One region of the Shewanella sp. A22 genome, then DNA from elsewhere that is predicted to be linked to it. Evidence: predicted binding sites of a transcription regulator. Region 1 holds the regulator's gene; each other region holds the start of a gene.
The links. The regulator ArgR, encoded in region 1, controls arginine synthesis, uptake and breakdown. The targets are predictions, from matches to a motif close to ANTGAATANNTATTCANT.
Positions count from the first base shown of each region.

Region 2: a site for ArgR is predicted at 3,718-3,735, ahead of argC (N-acetyl-gamma-glutamyl-phosphate reductase). Genes of this name have one in related genera too.
Region 3: a site for ArgR is predicted at 3,688-3,705, ahead of ACWXWT_RS07325 (aspartate aminotransferase family protein). Genes of this name have one in related genera too.

Region 1 covers NZ_JBSQBN010000006.1:34,099-41,664, forward strand. The annotation lists gene ACWXWT_RS02395 (ABC transporter ATP-binding protein) at 1-752, shown strand, start outside; gene ACWXWT_RS02400 (Dyp-type peroxidase) at 1,020-1,958, shown strand; gene argR (transcriptional regulator ArgR) at 2,082-2,552, opposite strand; gene ACWXWT_RS02410 (META domain-containing protein) at 2,899-3,324, opposite strand; gene ACWXWT_RS02415 (hypothetical protein) at 3,448-3,666, shown strand; gene ACWXWT_RS02420 (N-acetyltransferase family protein) at 3,670-4,218, shown strand; gene ACWXWT_RS02425 (hypothetical protein) at 4,264-4,620, shown strand; gene ACWXWT_RS02430 (GNAT family N-acetyltransferase) at 4,748-5,287, opposite strand; gene metK (methionine adenosyltransferase) at 5,433-6,584, opposite strand; gene tkt (transketolase) at 7,125-7,566, shown strand, end outside.
Region 2 covers NZ_JBSQBN010000003.1:79,874-87,439, forward strand. The annotation lists gene ACWXWT_RS01460 (argininosuccinate synthase) at 1-687, opposite strand, end outside; gene ACWXWT_RS01465 (ornithine carbamoyltransferase) at 781-1,686, opposite strand; gene argB (acetylglutamate kinase) at 1,701-2,480, opposite strand; gene argC (N-acetyl-gamma-glutamyl-phosphate reductase) at 2,511-3,491, opposite strand; gene argE (acetylornithine deacetylase) at 3,758-4,909, shown strand; gene ppc (phosphoenolpyruvate carboxylase) at 5,064-7,566, shown strand, end outside.
Region 3 covers NZ_JBSQBN010000028.1:14,341-21,906, forward strand. The annotation lists gene ACWXWT_RS07315 (prolyl oligopeptidase family serine peptidase) at 1-2,351, shown strand, start outside; gene ACWXWT_RS07320 (HDOD domain-containing protein) at 2,451-3,593, shown strand; gene ACWXWT_RS07325 (aspartate aminotransferase family protein) at 3,930-5,147, shown strand; gene astA (arginine N-succinyltransferase) at 5,265-6,284, shown strand; gene astD (succinylglutamate-semialdehyde dehydrogenase) at 6,294-7,566, shown strand, end outside.

The sequences.
Region 1 (7,566 bases):
TAACCGTGGCTGATAATATTTTATTTGGCGTGAATAACCTTAATCCCGCGGAGCGATTAACTCGATTAGAGGAAATGCTTGAGTTAGTTAAACTCACTGGTTTGGCATCTCGTTATCCACATGAATTATCTGGCGGTCAGCAGCAACGGGTATCTATTGCGCGGGCATTAGCTTATAGACCAGAGCTGTTGTTGTTAGATGAACCTTTTTCCAATATTGATTCACAGGTTCGTAACGACATGATGTTGGAAATTCGTGCGATTTTGAAACAACGTAATGTGAGTGCAGTGTTTGTGACTCACAGTAAAGATGAAGCATTTGTGTTTGCAGATAAATTGGCTTTATTTAAAAATGGCGCAATTATCCAGCATGGCAAAGCTGAAACATTATATTCTTCGCCTACAGATCGCTATGTTGCCGATTTTTTAGGAACCGGTAATTATTTACCTGTAACGGTAATATCTAATCATCAAGTTCAGTCTTCTCTAGGTGAGCTCAATAGCACTGAAGCATTGTCTTTACCTGTAGGCAATCAAGGCCAATTATTATTGAGACCTCAACAAATTGAATTGCATCCTAGTAACAGCGGCCGTGGGTATATTGTTGAGCGTTGCTTTCTTGGCACTGTATGTCATTATCGTGTTCAAATAGGTGACGACATTTTGGATGTGACGAGCCCATTAATTACCTTAACGAGAGAGCAGAGAGTGGATATTAGTATTGCCGATCACCCATTGGTGATTTTTAGTTAACTATTAATACCGCAACCTTTACGAGTGACAAATTTATTTGTTAATCCTAATCTGGGTCGTTAATGATGTTCAGCCTTTTATATGAACGAATATGAGTACAATGTGTATTACAAATTGGTTAAATGTGAGTACACTTCACGTAATTTATATTTGATTACGCTAAGGTTATGAGCAGCGTTGTTGATAAATGCAATGTCCTGCAAATATAAAAGCGTTAAGTTATCACCATTTAGGCCGACATAAAGTATTAAGGTGGATGAAGTTAATATGGGTAACCAAGTTATGCCTCGTGAACAGTTAGGGATTTGTGCTGAAGGGAATTTACACAGTGTGTACTTGATGTTTAATGCCAACGACGGTGTTGAAGATCAATTGCGCCCCTCTATAGCGAATGTTGCGCAGTATATTTACGAGCTCACAGATCAATATGCAGATAGTGCTTTTAATGGTTTTGTGGGGATCGGAGCAAATTTTTGGGACACCTTCTATCCTGAGGCACGTCCAGCGCTATTAAAACCTTTTCCAGCTATGAATGAAGGCAATCGTGATGCACCTGCAATGGAATACGATTTATTTGTTCATATCCGTTGTGATCGCTATGATATTTTGCATCTTGTAGCCAACGAAATTAACCAAATGTTTGAAGACTTGGTTGAGTTAGTGGATGAAGAACGTGGTTTCCGATTTATGGACAGTCGTGACTTAACCGGCTTTGTTGATGGAACAGAAAACCCTAAAGGGCGTCATCGTCAAGAGGTTGCACTTGTTGGTAATGAAGATGAGAAATTTGTTTCTGGTAGTTATGTTCATGTACAAAAATACATGCATAACTTAAGTAAATGGCATCGTTTACCTCTTAAAAAGCAAGAAGATATTTTTGGGCGTACCAAAGTTGATGATATTGAGTATGAATCAGAAGATAAACCATTAACCAGCCATACAAAACGAGTTAATTTAAAGGATTCACAAGGTAAGTCATTAGAAATATTACGTCAAAGCATGCCTTATGGTTCGACGAAAGAGCAAGGATTGATCTTTATTTCTGTTTGCCGTACGCCTGAACATTTTGAAAAAATGCTTAGGAGCATGGTGCATGGTGATAGTGATGGAAACCATGATCATTTAATGCTATTTACTAAAGCACTGACTGGCTCATCATTTTTTGTGCCATCGCTTGATTTTTTAATTCAGTTTAATGATGTATAAGTTACAAATAACCAAATAACCAAATAACCAAATAACCAAATAACCAAATAATTATTGGAATTGGTATTAATTTAGAGAATAAAAAAGCAATGCCATGGCATTGCTTTTTTATTCTGATGTTTTTTATTCACTATAATTGAATAAAGATCTAACTGTTTCTAAGGTGTCATCAATCGTTTTTATACTCGCAGGGCAAATGAAAATAGTATCATCCCCAGCGATTGTGCCTAATATTCCTTCAGGTTTGCCTATTGAGTCAAGCAGACGGGCAATTAATTGTGCAGCCCCAGGGCTGGTTCTAACGACTATCATGGCTTGATTGTGATCAACATCTAAAACTAAATTTTTCAGTGGGCTACCCGCGGTAGGCACACCAAGTTCTGCTGGGAGGCAATACACCATTTCTTGCTTAGCATTACGAGTTCGCACAGCACCAAATTTGCTGAGCATGCGCGATACTTTAGATTGATTAATATTACCGAATCCTTCGGTCTGAAGCGCATTAACAATTTCGCTTTGGCTTCCAAAACGTTCTTCTTTAAGAATCGCTTTAAAAGTTCTAACGAGCTCATCCTGATTTTTTGTCGCTGGCATAATGATAGTTCATCTTATAGTTGTTATTCAAAAAACTAGCACATTTTGAATAGATTGACCTATCAAGTCAAGATAGAATCAATTTTTTTGAATAAAAATTCAATTATTAGTGGAACCTTATGCTGACACTTACCATCGTTAAATCAACGCAAATTAAGCGGAACTGTGGGGAAAATCAGCCTAAATCACATCATTTTCTATTTGATATTATATTTGTCATTTGATGTTGCTAGCAGTACCAATCGTTTATTTTGATTTATCGACGTTAATGCATCACAGGTAGCGAGACAAGGTTCTGTTTGATAGACATTATTATCTTGAACAGAGGGTCGTTATGTAATGGTGTTTAGGATAACGGTGATAATTGTTTCGTGAGTATCAGTAGTGTGACACCATTTTTTGACAATAGATTCAGTTTACCTTTAGAAAAATCAATTTGCTTTACTAATGAGATGGCCTGCATAAGCTCAGTTTCTTGTGCAATTAAACTATCGACACAGGCTTTCATGGTTGAGCCAGACGGAGTAAGTTGTAACATGTTGCCTTGCTGGGTGTAATGACCTGAAAACTGATTACAACTGTTATTACCTGTTAGTTCACCATTTTCGGCAAAAACTAAAGTTGCTGGGCTATTATTAATTGTTGGAGTATCTAGGACGACGTCGACATGCCAAAGACCAACTAACTGATCATTTGAAACAATTTGAGTTTGGCTTTGACAAGCGCTAAGGCCTAAAAATATGAATATGGAGCCGATAATGTGCTTTATCATGATGGGAGAGTTCCAAATACAAAAAAATTAACTTTATTCTACTACTTGAGTATTAATAAAAGCGTAAATAAATGTAATGTTTTGGTTTGATGAACATTATTTAACGTAGCTAAAGGGGTTTACATGCTCAAATTAGTCAAAGTATTGCATTTTGTTGGCATTATCATGTTGCTCCTGGGGGTCGGATTATATTGGCAAACAGATTTAGCCCAACAAGTCAGCGGTATGTTGCTCGTGGCTTTACTCATTGGTGTTGGCACATTAATTATGTCTCCGTTGCCGGTTGCTCTAGTGATAGAATGGGCCAAGAAACAACCTTCTAATTCAGAGTCAAAGGAATAACCATTGTCATTTATCATCCGTAAGGCCTTATCAACCGATGTGGCTGCCATTGTGCAGTTAGAGCGTGCCCATGTTGATGATGAGTTGTTAGGTTCACATAGCCAACTTCATGCTCATTCATTTACAAAAGGTGAGGTGGGTCAGTTGATTAATCAACATTGGTTTATCGTAGCTGAAGAGCAAGGCCAGATCATTGGTTATGTGATAGCGGCAAAATGGTCATTTTTTTCCGCACAACCATTGTACCGACATATTATTCAAAAACTTAAGTTTGCCGATTTGAATGGGCAAGCTTTATCGACGACTAACACGTGCCAATATGGGCCCGTTTGGATACAAGAATCAAAACGTGGCAAAGGAGTGTTTTCAGCATTGGTTACAGAATTAAAAAAACAAGTAGCAAATACCTTTCCTTTTATGGTGACATATATTGCTGCGGACAATGCCCGTTCACTAGCGGCACACAAACAAAAAGCCGCAATGACAGAAATTGTTCGATTCAGTTTTGAACAACGTGATTATTGTTTATTGGCCACGACTAACATAACGTGATGTCAAGCTAGGGTGTTGTTAAAGTGGTTATTTATGAGGAATTCTATGAGTACTAACTTTGAAGCACTGTTTTCGCCCTACTTGGATTTAAGGCTATCTGCATTTGACAATATGAAGCTGGTAGTCGCAGTGTTGGCTGACGCGGCACAGTTGTATGAGTGTGTCGAAGTTGATTTACAAAATCCAGATAATCCGCAATTGCAACAAACGGGATATTTTGTGCGCTGGCAAGATATGTGGTTATTTTGTGGTGTAACCAATAATTATCATGCAGCGATTACGCTATTTACCGATATCGAGCGGATTAACTTAGCGTCTATCTGTGTCAAAGAAGTGCCAGTAATGACAATGCAGCAAGTGTCGTTTATGTGTATAGAAAGTTCGCATTTCGATCATTGTTAACGGGTTAAATGACCTCGTATTCAGCACTATATAGTGCTGAGTTTATTGTTGCTTAATAGACCTTATGTAGATCTTCAATATCATTTAATGTTGTCTGAATTTGGTTTATGGATTTTATTCAGTTAGATTATTTATCGGGTTCATTGAGCTGCATTAATACTAGTGGTCGTTGTTTACTGTGATAGCGACGATACAGCTGAGTGATTTCTGCAGGCATCGCAGATAAATCATTTTGATCTATAACGATAAAGTGTTGCTGTTGATATAAGCCAATTAACCATGGATGAGTAAACAAGAAGCAATTTTTAGTGATTAATTGGGGGGCAATAAATTTCAATAACTGAATTGAAAGCTGTTGTCCACGGTAGTCAGGATGAACCAATAATCCATTGATTAATTGATATTGGCCCATAGGTTTTACCCTGATAGCAGCGATTATTTTTTGCTGGTTTATATCAACTTCATTCATATTGAGTGAACTTAAATGATGAATCACAGCCACAGATTCTTTCTGAGCTAACCGAGCATAAGGCATATGTTGACGATAGAATAACTTAATTGCAGACCACTGTTTAACCTCAGGGCAGTTAAGCGCGTTGGTGTTAGTCGTAGTCGATGGTTGGTGATTTGTTGTTATTTTTGTGTCTAGCCATGTGGGTTGATACATAACCTGAGCCATTGTTGAGAACAAATGTTGAGAGCAAATCATTGCGTTGCCAATTAAATAAAATAAAACCGCCAGTTGGCGGTTTTATTTTATCTAATTTAGCTTAATACAGATACTAGCTTAAGACGATAATTATGCTAGCTGATTATAAACCAGCATCGGCACGTAGTGCTTCAGCTTTATCAGTCGCTTCCCATGGGAAGATATCACGGCCAAAGTGGCCATAAGCAGCAGTTTGCTGATAGATTGGGCGCGCTAAATCTAACATTGCCGTTAAGCCGTATGGACGTAATTCAAAGTGTTGACGTACTAATTTAATCAATACTTCTTCCGATACTTTACCAGTACCAAATGTTTCTATACTGATAGACGTTGGTTCGGCAACACCAATAGCATAAGACACTTGTAACTCACAGCGGTCAGCAAGCCCTGCTGCAACAATATTTTTAGCGACATAACGTGCAGCATAAGCCGCACTGCGGTCTACTTTCGATGGGTCTTTACCAGAGAAAGCACCACCACCATGACGTGCCATGCCGCCGTAGGTATCTACAATAATTTTACGTCCGGTTAAACCGCAGTCGCCAACGGGGCCACCAATCACAAAGCGACCTGTTGGGTTGATAAAGTATTTTGTGTCTTTATTTAACCATTGTGCAGGTAATACCGGCTTAATGATTGTTTCCATTACCGCTTCAATCAAATCAGCTTGTTTAACGTCTTCGCGATGTTGAGTGGATAACACAATCGCATCGATACCGATGATTTTACCATTATCATAAGCAAACGTGACTTGGCTTTTGGCATCTGGGCGTAACCAAGGTAGTGTGCCGTCTTTACGTACTTCAGACTGACGCTTAACTAATTTGTGCGCATAAGTGATTGGTGCCGGCATTAACACATCAGTTTCATTGCTTGCATAACCAAACATTAAGCCCTGGTCGCCAGCGCCTTGCTCAGCGGGATCAACACGATCAACACCTTGGTTGATGTCTGGAGATTGCTTACCAATTGCGTTTAATACCGCACATGAATCAGCATCAAAACCCATATCTGAATGAGTATAACCAATTTCACGTACTGTTTTGCGGGTGATCTCTTCAATATCGACCCAAGCAGAAGTGGTGACTTCACCGCCCACTAATACCATACCGGTTTTAACATATGTTTCGCACGCAACACGAGCTTTAGGATCTTGCTCAAGTATTGCGTCTAATACCGCATCAGAAATCTGATCGGCGATTTTATCTGGATGACCTTCTGAGACTGACTCAGAGGTAAACAAGTGCTTTGCCATAATAGGGGAATCTCGTTGGTTGCATTTGAATATACGTCTAGACGTCTATTTTAGTCGAAATCTAAATCGATAACACCCCCCAATACGAATTTAACTTGAGAATTGTGCTGTTGTGCATGAATATTTTTTACTCAGAAAAAGGGTGTTTAGTCAGGAGGCTAATTAAATTGTTGCTTTTAATCGTTTTTTGTTATTGGCTTTATGGTTTTTCTATCATGATATTGCGATTAAATGAACAATCTTAGTGACGATAACCAGACGGTAAATCACAGTAGATGCTCAATTTTTTGGTGGTAAGGTATGTTCTCGAGTGAACGTCAATAAATTATGATCCATCTCACTCAATGATTTTATCTGTATGTTGAGAATGAGTTTGTTGGGATTAATTTTAAGGTTTAAGGGCCAAGAACAGTCTTATTCTTGTCTGTAAATAATTAAAAAATGCAATGAGAGAAATTTTAATTTGCGTCATATCGCCTTGTAGGGGAAAATATGGCTTCACAATTGCCCGCTAGAACATACAAACAAGCAGGAGAGAGCATGTCATCTCGTAAAGAACTCGCTAACGCCATTCGCGCCCTAAGTATGGATGCGGTTCAAAAAGCCAATTCTGGTCATCCAGGCGCCCCGATGGGTATGGCTGATATCGCCGAAGTGCTATGGAATGATTTTTTAAAACACAATCCAACTAATCCTAACTGGGTCGATCGCGATCGTTTTATTTTGTCAAACGGTCATGGCTCTATGCTGATCTACTCTTTACTGCATTTATCTGGTTATGAATTGCCTATTGAAGAGTTAAAACAATTCCGTCAGTTGCACTCTAAAACGCCAGGTCACCCAGAGTATGGTTATACTCCAGGTGTTGAAACTACTACAGGTCCTTTAGGGGCTGGTATCAGTAATGCCGTCGGTATGGCGATTGCTGAAAAAACCTTAGCGGCACAATTTAACCGTCCTGGTCACGATATTGTTGATCACT
Region 2 (7,566 bases), on a different contig from region 1:
CGAGACATATTCTGGCTCGTTTGGTGCATCTTCAGGTGCAACTGTTAGTGTCCACACGCCTTTTGATGGCTCGTTCCATGGATCTTCTAACTCGCCACCTTCGTGCGAAATGTGCCATGCATTGGCATCACGGCTGTATATTTTGGTCGCTGATGCGCTGGTTTTAATATTACGCTCAGCAAGGTAATCGAGTAAGTCTTCACGACTACGCATTTCCCATTCACGCCAAGGCGCAATCACTTTTAGGTCTGGCGCTAATGCAGCAAAACAACCTTCAAAACGAACTTGGTCGTTACCTTTACCGGTACAACCATGACATACCGCGTCGGCGCCGACTTTACGGGCCACTTCTACTTGCGCTTTAGCAATAATAGGACGCGCCATTGATGTACCGAGCAAGTATGTACCTTCGTAAATAGCACCTGTTGCGATAGTTGGATAGATATAGTCGGCAACGAACTCTTCTTTTAGGTCAACGATATGGCACTCAGAAGCACCTGAAGCTAAGGCTTTTTCCGTTAAACCAACTAACTCTTCTTCGCCCTGGCCTACATCGGCACAAAATGCGACGATTTCGCAGTTGTCATAGGTTTCTTTTAGCCACGGGATAATAGCTGAGGTGTCTAAACCACCCGAATATGCCAATACCACTTTTTTAACGCCGGTTTTTTTCACTGCATTAGACATGTTTATTTCCTAGAATCAATTACGTATATGGTCAATGTTAATAACGCCAACGGCACTATTGTCTTAATCTTTTGAATAACTTAAATAAGGTGACTAACTTAATAAGGTCACTAATACTGCATTTTGCGCATGCATACGATTTTCAGCTTGATGTAAAATCAATGAGCCTTCGCCATCCATCACTTCATCAGTCACTTCTACACCACGATGTGCTGGTAAACAATGCATAAAGAATTTAGCGCCAGCTTGAGCCATTAGATCGCTATTAACTTGGTACGGTGCAAAACGGGCTTTAATATCGGCAAGCGGTGTTTCATCACCCATGGAAATCCATGTATCAGTGTAAATTGCATCATGACCCTCTATGGCATTAATGTCAGCACTTAGGATTAACTTTCCGCCATTTTTTTGTGCTAATGCTTGTGCTTCAGTCACGATAAGTGCATCAGGGAATGCGCCTTCTGGGCAAATCACTGTCATAGTCATGCCTAAAATCGCAGCACCATAAATTAATGAATGTGTGACATTATTACCATCTCCAACATAAGCTAATTTGGCTTTGCTGACATCATCAAACTGCTCTGATAGTGTTAAAAAGTCAGCTAACGCTTGGCATGGATGATACAAGTCAGATAAAGCATTAATGACCGGTACGCTGCCATGTTGAGCTAATTTTTCGATGGTTGTGTGTGAATATGTTCTGGCAACAATGGCATCGGCCCAACATGAAATGTTTGTCGCAAAATCAGCAACCGTTTCACGTTGTCCCAATGCACCATTTTGTTGGTCTAAGTATAAGCAGTGACCACCTAATTTATTAATGCCAATGTCAAAGCTGACTCGGGTGCGCAGTGATGGCTTTTCAAATAGCATCACAACGCTTTTTCCATCTAAGGCACGACGGTACTCAGCGGGGTTATTCTTAATTTTTTTAGCCAGATCAATAATGGCTAAAAGCTGAGATTGAGTTAACTCTTTTATCGACAATAGGTGCTGCATATTCTACTACTCCATTAAGGTTGTATTTGAGTCCCGACAGACCCACCTTTAACTAAGGTTTTTAACTGTTCGGCATCGCGCCATGAAGCAACTTGCACAGGTTTCCCCATCCATTGAGCAACTTCTAAAGCGGCTTCCACTTTAACTTTCATGCCTTTTTCTATCACCCCTTGGGCGACTAAGTATTCAATTTCACTTTTGTTTAAGCTACTAATTAACTGGCCTTTACCATCTAGCACACCCGACACATCGGATAACAGCACTAGCGTACCGTTAACTAATTTGGCTAATGCTGTTGCGGCTTGGTCTGCGTTAACGTTTAACATTTCACCTTGACTAGAAATCGCAATCGAACTGCAAATTGGCATCCAACCTTGACTAAGAATAAAATTCAAGTAGGTCGCATCTTTTGGTTCAACTTCGCCCACCAGCCCCAAACGCTCATCTTTAATTTTTGCCGTTACCGTGTTGCCATCGCCTAAACTCATGCCCACACTAATAATGCCAGCTTTGGCTGCCGCGGCTTGTAGAATTTTGTTCGAGGTACCCGCTAATGCACCCACAATAATAGGAATTTGATCTTCTGGCGTAACACGTAAACCGTCTAATTTAACCGTTTCTTTGCCATTAGCCGTTAATTGTTCGTCAACCAAACAACCACCACCATGTACTAAAATCACTTGTTGACCCGCAGCAAGCATTTCTGCTGCAGCGGTCATCAAACGCGCCATACCCATTTCACATTGAAGCAATGCACCACCGACTTTTAACACTAATACTGATTTTGTAGCCATTATTGTTATTCCTTTGCTAATGCAACTCGATTACACACCGAAATGGATTTTCATGCACTGCAGCCCTTGGCTAGCAGCACCTTTCATTAAATTATCAATCGCACTGGCGACCACTAAATAACCACTATTAGCATCATATTTCCAACCTATATGACAATTAGGTGTGTGCACCACATCATCAACTTTAGGGAACATATTATGTTTAACCGTCACGATTGGTTCGTTGTCATATACGCTATAGGCTTTTTCTACGTCAGCTTCGGTAGTACCCGGTTTTAGCTGCACGGTAATAGTCGCCAAAATGCCACGCTTAAAATTGCCTAAATGCGGCGTAAAAATGACTTCTTGACCCAAATGAGTCGCAATTTCAGGTTGATGTCTGTGACCTAATACACCGTATGGTGTTAGGCTGACTTCGCAAAAATTAGTGTGTAATTGTGCTTTACGTCCCGCACCTGTCACACCACTAACGGCATTGATCACAGGATACATAGAAGTTAAAAACGGCTTAAGTGGTTTTAATGCCAATAAAGACGCCGTTGGGTAGCAACCTGCTACGGCAATCATTCTGGTTTGTGTAATTTTTTCGCGATTCCATTCTGCTAATCCATATACCGCTTCAGCTAGCACTTCAGGATGAGTATGTTCAAAACCATACCATTTAGGGTACTGAGCGACATCGGCAAAACGATAAGCTCCGCTTAAATCAAACACCGCTAGCCCTTGTTGATAAAACCATGCAGCAAGCTCTAAGCTTACTGAATGCTCAGTCGCTAAAATCACTGCATCGGCTTCGGCAACAATCTGCTTTTTTGCTTCATCCGATAACGGCGATAGCGTATAAGCCATATGACTATAAGCAGGATATAAATCTGCTAACTTACGGCCTTTATCTAAACTATTTTCCGACACATACAACCCTTGTACACTGAAGTTACTGTCGGCATTAATCAACGAGGTAATTTGTGCGCCGGTATAACCACTAGCGCCAATAATTGCGATGCTTTTCATAAGTTTGGTTTCTTTTTGATAATGATTGAGAGAAAGTGTCAGCATAGCCTATTTAGACGAGAGTCGTCTAATTTTGAACTATCGTCGTAGGAAGTTCGCGTTGATTATTGATATAGTGGTTTTAACAGTAAAAAAACACATGTTTATTTTCATTTCTCACGTTCTATTTATGGTGTCGGTTGATGCTGTTTGCTAGACTACCACGAAATATTAATTATGCAATATATGTGAATAATTATTTTACATATTATTTTTTAGGATAACCCATGAACACACTACCAGATCTAAAAAGTTGTTTTACACAGCTGATTGCAACACCATCAGTCAGTGCAATCGAAGCTGAACACGATATGAGTAATCATGCAGTTATCAACTTGTTGCAAAACTGGTTCAGTGAATTGGGATTTGAGTGTGAAACGCCCACAGTTGCCGATTCGCGTAATAAACAGAATCTGATAGCCAGAATTGGCAAGGGTAATGGCGGGCTTCTACTAGCCGGTCATACCGACACGGTTCCCTTTGATGAAGGCCGTTGGAGTCAAAGTCCATTTGAGATGATTGAAAAAGATAACCGCTGGTATGGATTAGGTACGTGCGACATGAAAGGTTTTTTTGCGTTGGTATTAGAAGCATTAAAAGACATGCCGCTTGATCAATTTAAACGTCCACTGACTATTTTTGCTAGTGCAGATGAAGAAACGACCATGAATGGCGCTAAAGCATTTGCCGATTCTAAGGCTGTCGCACCAGATTATGCCGTCATTGGCGAACCCACCAGCTTAAAACCGGTCTACATGCACAAGGGCCATTTAGCCCAAGGGATCCGTGTTATTGGTCGTAGTGGCCATTCATCAGATCCTGCCCGCGGCCTAAATGCCATTGAAGTGATGCATAAAGTCATTAGCCAATTGATGAAACTGAAACAGCATTTAAGCGAAAACTTCCGCGAAGATGCATTTACAGTGCCTTACCCTACCATGAACTTTGGTCATATTCACGGTGGTGATGCAGCAAACCGTATTTGTGGCTGCTGCGATTTACACTTAGATATTCGTCCTTTACCTGGAATGGAGTTAGCAGAACTCGAACTAATGGTATTAAACTATTTATCTGACATTAGTAAAGAGTATCCTGGCAGTATTAATGTCAGTACTTTGTACCCGGGCGCAGAATCATTTGCAGGAAAGGCAGATAATCCGTGGACTAAGTTAGTCGCTGAGTTGTCTGGCAACGAAGCGGAAGTCGTCAATTATGCCACAGAGGCGCCATACATTAATAAACTGGGTTGCCAAACCTTGGTGTTAGGTCCTGGTAGCATTAACCAAGCACACCAACCAGACGAATTTATTGGCTTAGAATACTTAACACCGACAGTGGAGTTAATCAAAAAAATGATTTACCACACTTGTATTAAGTAATAACGATATCTAGTGAGGCGTTAAACAAAAAAAATGTAACATTTTTACGGAATAAAATTACAAAACCATGGGCCCGGTATTGACCGATTTTGATACGCTGGGTATTGTGATGTAAGAGATATTGGCAAAATCGTTCTTTTTTTCGGGAGTAAGTATGACAGAGCAAACGGCAGATATGTATGCGTCACTTCGATCAAATGTGGGGCATTTAGGCCAGATATTAGGCGAAACCATGCAAAACCATTTAGGCGATGCATTTTTAGAGAAAGTAGAACAAATTCGTATTTTAGCGAAAAAATCTCGCCAAGGAGACGAAGCATCTCGAGAGCAAATGTTAGCGTTATTAACCTCCTTACCCGACGAAGAACTGGTTCCTTTTGCTAAAGCCTTCAACCAATTTTTAAACTTAGCGAACATCGCAGAACAATTTCATACCATTAGCCGTAATTGCGACGAGTTAGTGTGCGTACCCGATCCGGTAGAGCAACTACTTGGACGAATGCTTAATACTGATTTAGATAAAAAAGATGTCATTAAGTGCTTAAAGAATTTAGACATTGATTTAGTATTAACAGCACATCCCACTGAAATTTCCCGTCGCACGTTAATTCAAAAATACGCAGCCGTTGTAGATTGTTTAACCGAGCAAGAGAACTCTCAACTAACTGACCGCGAACGTAAACAAAGCACTCTGCGTCTTCGTCAGCTCATTGCGCAAATTTGGCACACCAACGAAATCCGCAGTGAACGACCAACCCCTGTTGACGAAGCTCGCTGGGGATTAAGCACAATCGAAACCTCTTTGTGGCAGGCTATTCCTGATTTTTTACGCCAACTGAATGATCAAGTTGAGCAAAAAACTGGCCAGCAACTGCCAATTAATGTTTCTCCGGTAAGATTTTCAAGCTGGATGGGTGGAGACCGCGACGGTAATCCATTTGTAACCTCTATCGTCACTCAAGAGGTTCTCGATCGTAATCGTCATGCCGCAGCAAGACTGTATTTAAAAGACATCGTGACTTTGCTTGGCGAATTATCGATGGAGCAAGCTAATACTGAATTATCAACATTAACGGATAATAGTAAAGAACCGTACCGCGATGTATTACGCCAACTACGTTGTAAACTGCGCAACACCATTGATTATCTCAATGCCCGCCTTGAAGGTAAAAGGCCTGACGTAGATACTAGCGAACTCATTTGGCATAAATCTGATTTGCTTGAACCGCTTGAACTACTTTATAGCAGTTTGACCGATTGTGGCATGAAGCTCATAGCAAATGGCCTGTTGCTCGATATTTTACGTCGTTTAGCCTGTTTTGGTATTCACATGTTACGCCTCGATATTCGTCAAGATGCATCTCGTCACAGTGACGTAATAGCGGAACTAACCCGTTATTTAGGCATGGGCGATTACAATCATTGGGACGAAAATGAAAAACAAGCTTTTTTACTGCGAGAATTAACCAACAAACGCCCCCTTATTCCGACACATTGGCAGCCAAGTGATGATGTAGTCGAAGTCGTAAGAACCTGCAATTTAGTCGCCCAACAGCCAGCTAATGCGTTGGGATCGTATGTCATTTCTATGGCCAGTAAGCCATCGGATGTACTAACCGTATTATTACTGTTAAAAGAAGCCGGTTGTACCAACCCAATGCGGGTTGTACCGTTATTTGAAACCCTAGCTGACTTAGAAGGTGCAGCGGCTTGTATGACCTCGCTACTGAACATTGATTGGTATCGGGGTTACACAAAAGGCATGCAAGAAGTGATGATCGGTTATTCTGATTCAGCAAAAGATGCCGGCGTAATGGCAGCGGCCTGGGCGCAGTATCACGCACAAGAGCAGCTAGTTGCGGTGTGCAAAAAAGCCGACGTGAAATTGATGTTATTCCATGGCCGTGGCGGCTCTATCGGCCGTGGAGGCGGGCCCGCACATAAAGCCATTTTGTCGCAACCACCAGGTTCGGTAGATGGGCGTATTCGCGTTACAGAACAAGGTGAAATGATCCGCTTCAAGTTTGGCTTACCAAAATTGGCAGTCCAAAGTTTAGCCCTCTATACCTCAGCAGTAATGGAAGCAACATTATTGCCGCCTCCTGAACCTAAAAAAGCATGGCGTGATTGCATGCAACGTATTGCAGAAGAATCAGTTCAGCATTATCGTGGTATTGTTCGCGAAGAGCCTGACTTTGTTGCTTATTTTAGAGCTGCCACACCAGAAGTTGAACTTGGTAAATTACCACTCGGTAGTCGTCCAGCTAAACGTAAAGTCGATGGAGGCATTGAAAGTTTACGTGCTATTCCGTGGATTTTTGCTTGGTCACAAAACCGCTTGATGTTACCCGCTTGGCTTGGTGCAGGTGAAGCACTACAAGATGCAGCTGATCGTGGCGAGCTGGAACTATTGCGCGAAATGGAAGAACAATGGCCGTTCTTTGAAACCCGCATTTCAATGTTAGAAATGGTTTACACCAAAGCAGAACCGAACTTAGCCAAGTACTACGAGCTATGTTTAGTGAAGCCTGAACTACATCATTTAGGTGAGAAATTACGTCAACGTCTACAATTGGGTATTGAAGCGGTATTATCATTAACTCAAGCAACTGAGTTAATGTCGCATACACCTTGGAGCCGTGAGTCAGTTAAACTGC
Region 3 (7,566 bases), on a different contig from region 1:
AACCCCCAAAAGCCAAACAGCCCTTAACGCTAAATCAAGTTATGGCCAATCCAGATTGGATGGGAATACTTGCTCAAGGCGCTTATTGGAGTGATGACAGTCAGTCAGTATATTTTAGTCGCCAAGCTCATCAAGCTACTCAGCGCGATTATTATCAGCATATTCTTGGTCAATCTGAAGCCAATAAGCTTGAATTAAACCAGTTACATCTTGCAGATCAACGTAATGGAGTAATCAACCAAGCTAAAACTCAAAAAGCGTATATCTACCAAGGGAATGTTTTTGTAAAAGATTTAACAAGTGGTGAGATTAAGCAAATCACTCGCCAAAACGATGCCATTGCTGGTGTTAGTTTTTTAACCAATGGCGATCTTGCATTTTGGCAAGGTAATAACATTTTTCGTTTACATCAATCTAGTGGGCTATTAGAGCAAATTGCCGCAATCCAGATGGCAAATGAACCTAAAGACACGCTAGAGCCGAGTAGCTTCATTGCCAAACAGCAGCATCGATTAATTCAATATGTTGCAATGCAACATGACAATAGTGTTGCTCGCGAACAGTACCGCGATTCATTGGCTAATGCTGATCCAACGTTTTCTGCTAAACCTTGGTATTTGGGAGATGCAGAGGTTGTTTCTGAAATGAGTCTGTCGCCAGATGGGCGTTACGTGTTACTAGCATTAACCGATAAAAATTATGATTGGCGTGCAGAACACGACATTATGCCAAACTACTTAGGTCAAGAAGGTTATGTTGATTCAGTCCCTGCTCGTGCGCGGGTTGCTGAAGATGTGTTTCCTGGTCAACGCTTGGTGTTACTTGACCTTGTAGAACACAGTAAAAAAGACATTACTATCGAAGGGTTAACGGGTTTCGACCAAGATGTACTTGCAAGCGTTAAATCTGAAAACGCTAAGGCGCAAGGTAAGCTCTATAAAAGTGAAAAAGACCCGCGCGCGATACAATTAATGCAAGATTGGGGGTGGAATCAAAGTGCTATTCAATGGAATCGTACGGACGATAAGCTATTGGTAATGCTTGAGGCTGTTGACAATAAAGACCGTTGGCTCGCAAGTGTGGACCTTCAAAAAGCTACATTAGCAACGGAACATCGCTTACATGACGATGCATGGGTAAACTACAATTTTAATCAATTTGGCTGGATACCGGGTACAGACACTATGTACTATTTATCTGAAGAATCTGGCTTTTCGCAGTTATATATCAAAACGGCTTCGGGTAACATCACGGCACTCACCAACGGTCAATTTGTTGTTGATAGCGTGACGTTATCTCCCGATGCTAAATACTTGTATTATCGTGCTAATAAAGACCACCCTGGGAGTTACAATGTCTACCGAGTAGAGATTGCTAGTGGCAAGACAGAGCAATTGACGCAATGGTTAGGTAAATTGGATTATAGTTTAAGCCCTGATGGACAATCATTATTATTAACGGCATCTTCTGCAGTGCGCCCCGATGAGTTATATATTCAACCTATTGGCGGAGAAATTAGCCAATTAACCCATTATGCCAGCACAGCGTTTACACAATATCCTTGGCAGGTGCCGCAGGTTGTTACGGTACCGTCAAGCCATGGTGCAGGACAAATTTATGCGAGAGTTTACCTGCCACAAGGCTATGACGCTACGCAAGCAGAAAAATACCCCGCGGTAATGTTTAATCATGGTGCGGGTTATTTGCAAAATGCCCATTATGGCTTTTCGGGCTATTTCCGTGAATTTATGTTTAATAACCTATTAACTCAACAAGGTTATGTGGTAATGGATATGGATTATCGCGGTTCAAAGGGGTATGGCCGTGATTGGCGTACTGCGATATACCGTAATATGGGGCATCCTGAAGTTGAAGATTTACAAGATGGTGTGGCATGGATGGCAAAAAATGCTAATGTAGATACACAACGCGTAGGGACTTACGGTGGTTCGTATGGCGGGTTCCTGACATTTATGGCATTGTTTAATGAACCTGAATTATTCCAAGCAGGAGCCGCATTACGGCCTGTTACTGATTGGGCGCATTATAATGCGCCATATACCTCTAATATTTTAAATACGCCTGACGTTGATCCTATCGCTTATGAGCGTAGCTCGCCGATAGAACATGCTCAGGGATTACAAAAACCATTGCTTATTATGAGTGGTGTATTAGATGATAATGTGTTCTTTCAGGATAGTGTTCGTATGGTGCAGCGTTTGATTGAATTAGAGAAACCAATGTTTGAAACGGCAATCTATCCAGTTGAGCCGCATGGGTTTAAGCAACCATCAAGTTGGTTAGACGAATACCGCCGAATTTATAAGTTATTTGAACAAGAACTTAAGTAATATGGTTTACGTTCAAATAAATAAATCATTGTTAAGGCTTCCTTAGAGAAGCCTTAATTTTTATTTTATAATCGATTAAAACAGTAAAAGGCAATGTGAGTGGCTATATCTATCGCCGGAGGAGTTCGGCCCGGAAAAGTTATTGAAATCGAGCGCCGACTCTATACACAGCTGATTGTAGGCAAACATAAAGCCAATGTTATGGTTGATGAATTGAGCGTAGAGTTAGAAGACAGTGCTAATAAACTTGATATAGAGCGTCAGGCATTAAAACTCCGTCTAGAAAAGCAAACTAACGAAAAAAATGTGTATCTTGAAGTATCTGAGCAATTAACTCATACCGTTAATAATGCGCTAGAACATCAATTAATTTTTCCACAAATGATATTAGAAGCTTCAGGCATTAGTGAAAGCCAAATTTTACTGCTTGATTTGTTATTGCGCTCAGACCTTAATATCAATCGACTTCGTCCAATTATTGAAAGCATTAATTGGCTATCGCGTGACTTAATTCATGTAATTAACAGTCCTGCATCAAGTCATCGACGACATAAAAATACTGATACGCAAGTGACCGACATTAAGTTGGCTCTGAACTACATTGGTATTGAAAATTTACGTTTGCTGATCCCTTATTTTTGTCTACGTAACTGGTTGCCTTCGGGCAACACTAATTTATTGTGGATTACTCGGAAACTCTGGCGATACAGCATTGTTAGTGCTATAGCCGCGCAAACGCTAGCAGAGTTACATAATGAAGAGTCGAACTTGTCATTTAGCTGTGCCTTAATGTATCAATTTTCAACATCCATTATGCTCAGCTTGAGTGGTCGAATATTTGATAAAACGTGCGGCGCTTGGCTAGAAGAAGCCAGTCATAGCCGAGACAAGCAAGTATACGATGCTATTATGGCGACAGAATTTCCTACAGAAGCAGTATTAGAACAAGTCATGCAACATAGCCATCGTTTAAATTGGCAGATACTGACACTGCTTAAGTTTGAAGACTCACCGATTACGCACGTGTTAAAAGAATTAGATCACGACTATCATTTCACTGAGTTATCTGTCGATGCCGCCATTGTGGCTAAAGCAAGTTGCTATGCTAAGGTATTTTTATTAGAAGAGCAGCAGAAAATCGACCCACAAGAGAAACGAATAATGTTCGATTATTATCAATTTTCACCTCAAGAATTGATTAGGCTTAAAGGGAAAAATTTCCGTAAGCTCGATTTACTCTAAACAGGTTTAAACTTTCAACACGGCAAATGTTAAATCTGTGTAATTATTCACTTTTGATGAATAGCTACACAAAATGAAGTGGAATAACTTTTTTTATGACTATTTATGCTCTATAACCCAGTAATAAACGCTTTGTTTGGTCATATTTTTAACTCTTTATGCATAATGTCAGTTAGCTCAACAGAAGTTAATGGTACTGAACTGGTATTTTGATCACATTTTCGCTAATAATGTCGCATAAATAATACAAACTTCCGCTAATGCACTTAAATAATATAAAGAAAATGGCGGAAACAGTGGCTTTCAAGCTACTTATAACCTGAAGGATAAAAAGCAATGAGTGTAGAAATGAATCTAACCCGTGCCCAATTTGATGAAGTTATGGTGCCTAATTATGCGCCTGCCGCAGTTATTCCTGTCCGCGGAGCGGGTAGTCGAGTGTGGGATCAAGAAGGTAAAGAGTTCATTGATTTCGCTGGTGGTATTGCAGTCAATTGTTTAGGTCATTGTCACCCAGATTTAGTGTCTGCATTAAAAGAGCAGGGCGAAAAGTTATGGCATTTATCAAACGTAATGACTAACGAACCGGCATTAGCCTTGGCGACTAAGTTAGTTAATGCGACATTTGCCGAACGCGTTTATTTTGCTAACTCTGGTGCAGAAGCGAACGAAGCTGCACTTAAATTGGCTCGTCGTTATGCACTCGATAACCATGGTGTGGATAAAGATCAAATTATCGCATTTGATAAAGCTTTCCACGGCCGTACATTTTTTACTGTTACTGTTGGGGGGCAAGCTGCCTACTCAGATGGTTTTGGTCCTAAGCCTCAAAGTATTACTCATGTGCCTTTTAATGATATTGCTGCGCTTGAAGCGGTTATTTCTGACAAAACTTGCGCCATTATGCTTGAACCTCTTCAAGGTGAAGGTGGGATTATTAATGGTGATCCTGAATTTTTAAAAGCGGTACGTCGTTTAGCCGATAAGCATGATGCATTAGTTATTTTTGATGAAGTGCAAACCGGTGTAGGTCGTACTGGAGAGTTATTTGCTTACATGGGTACAGATATTGTGCCAGATATTTTAACTAGCGCTAAAGCGTTAGGTGGTGGCTTCCCTATTGCAGCAATGCTAACGACTGCAAAAATTGCCGCCCACCTTAAAATTGGTACTCATGGTTCTACTTATGGCGGTAACCCACTGGCTTGCGCTATCGGTAATGCGGTCATGGACGTGGTTAATACTAAAGAAGTGCTTGATGGTGTTAAGCATCGTGAACAGTTATTTCGTGATGGCTTAGCGGCAATCAATGACAAATATCATGTATTCAGTGAAATTCGTGGCAAAGGCTTGTTAATTGGTGCGGTATTGAATGAACAGTATGAAGGCCGCAGTCGAGAATTTTTAGTTGCATCTATTGCTGAAGGTCTTATGAGTTTGATGGCTGGTGCGAATGTGGTTCGTTTTGCTCCTTCATTGGTTATCCCAGAAGCTGATATCGCCGAAGGCTTATTGCGTTTTGAACGTGCTGTAGCAAAAGTGGTTGCAGGTTAGTTAACAAAGAAAATGCAAGCCCAGCTTGCATTTTTTTGTTTGGGTACGCAAACAAAGTAAATAAGCGCTGAAATATATTTCAGCGCGGTTTGCTAGTGGCGCAATGAGGAGATTAAGATGTTAATCATACGTCCTATCCGTGCAAGTGATTACGATGCACTTTATAGTATCGCAGTTGAATCAGGCCACGGTTTTACGTCTTTACCAGTTAACGAAGAGTTACTGCGTTCAAAGATTGCTAGGGCAGAGGCATCTTTTGCTAAGCATGTTGATAAACCTTGTGACGAAGGTTATTTAATGGTGCTAGAAGACTTGAAAACGAATGAAGTCGTTGGCACTTGTGGTATTGAAGCTGCAGTGGGTATGAACGATGCCTTTTATCATTACCGTTTAGGGACAGAGGTCTATCATTCTCAACAAATCTCTGTCCGCAATGAAGTTGAAACCCTGACATTATGCCACGACTACACCGGTGCAGCAGAAGTGTGCACTCTGTTTTTAAAAGACGGTTATCGCAAAGGTAATAATGGTCGGATGTTGTCCCGTTCACGTTTTCTATTGTTAGCTCAACATCCAGAACGCTTTGGTAAAACGGTGATAGCAGAGATGCGTGGCGTGAGTGATGAACACGGTGATTCACCATTTTATGAGTGGCTACAGCATAATTTTTTAGGGATTGATTTTGTTGAAGCTGATTACTTATCAGGCTTAGGTAAAAAAGCCTTTATGGCCGAAATGATGCCTCGTAACCCTGTGTACGTGTGCATGCTGCCTAGAAAAGCGCAAAAAGTGATTGGCGAAGTTCATAAAAACACTAAACCTGCCTTGCGTTTATTACAAGCTGAAGGTTTTAAGTTTCGTAATTATGTTGATATTTTTGATGGTGGCCCGACAGTTGAATGTGCGTTGACAGAAATCCGTTCTGTGAAAAAAAGCCGCTTATTAACGGTATCAATTGGCAAAATGCCACATGGTGATCACCACTTTATTATTTCCAACACATCGTTAGCTGATTATCGTGCATCAGCTGCTAAATTGTTGGTCTCTGATGAACACGATAATGTTGTAATTAGTCCTGAAATCGCAGCAGGTCTTATGGTTGGCGATGGCGAGCAAATTCGTGTTTTAGCAATGTAGGAGCAAGAAATGACACAATATATTCAAGGTCAGTGGTTAGCTGGCGAAGGTCATGAAATTAACTCAAAAAACCCTGCCAATGGTGACGTAATTTGGCAAGGTAACACAGCTACTGCTATTCAAGTCAATGCAGCTGTAGATGCCGCTCGTGCGGCGCAGTTTGATTGGTTTATGTTGGGCTATGAAGCCCGATTAACCATTGTGGAAGCTTATCGCGCACAACTAGAAGCAAATAAAGCCGAAATAGCCGAAACTATCGCTCAAGAAACGGGTAAACCACAGTGGGAAACGGCTACAGAAGTTGGCGCAATGATTGGTAAGATTGCATTGTCAGCAAAAGCTCACGATAAACGTACCGGTACCGAAACTAACGATTTACCAGCAGGGCGTGCCGTATTACGTCACAAACCTCATGGTGTTGTTGCAGTATTTGGCCCATATAACTTCCCAGGACACTTACCAAACGGTCACATAGTGCCAGCATTACTTGCCGGTAACACCGTGGTATTTAAACCATCAGAATTAACCCCTAAAGTGGCAGAATTAATGCTGAAATGTTGGGATAAAGCTGGTTTACCACAAGGTGTGGTTAACTTGGTGCAAGGTGAAGTTGAAACGGGTAAAGCGTTAGCGTCACACCCACAAATTGACGGCTTGTTCTTTACCGGTAGTTCGCGTACTGGGCATATTTTACATCAACAATATGCGGGGCATCCGGGTAAAATTTTAGCCTTAGAAATGGGCGGCAATAATCCGCTTATCGTTAAAGGCGTTACCGATACTAAAGCTGCGGTACATGACATTATTCAGTCTGCATATATCTCGTCTGGACAGCGTTGTACTTGTGCTCGTCGTTTATATGTTGAAGAAGGCGCTCAAGGTGATGCATTAATTGCAGAATTAGTGAGTGCGGTTAAGCAAATCAAAGTAGGTGCTTGGAATGTACAACCACAACCTTTCATGGGCTCGATGATTTCTGAAACTGCCGCGCGTGGCATGGTTGCGGCTCAAGCGACACTTCAGTCATTGGGCGGCGTTTCATTAGTCGAATTAGCGCAAGTAGAAATGGGTACCGGTTTAGTGACTCCAGGTTTAATTGACGTCACTAAAGTCGCTGAATTACCAGATGAAGAATATTTTGGCCCATTATTGCAATTAGTTCGTTACAGCAATTTTGACCAAGCTATTCATTTAGCCAATGCGACTCGTTATGGTTTGTCTGCTGGTTTATTGGCGGATAGCCGTGAAGATTATGATTACTTTTTAGCACGTATTCGTGCTG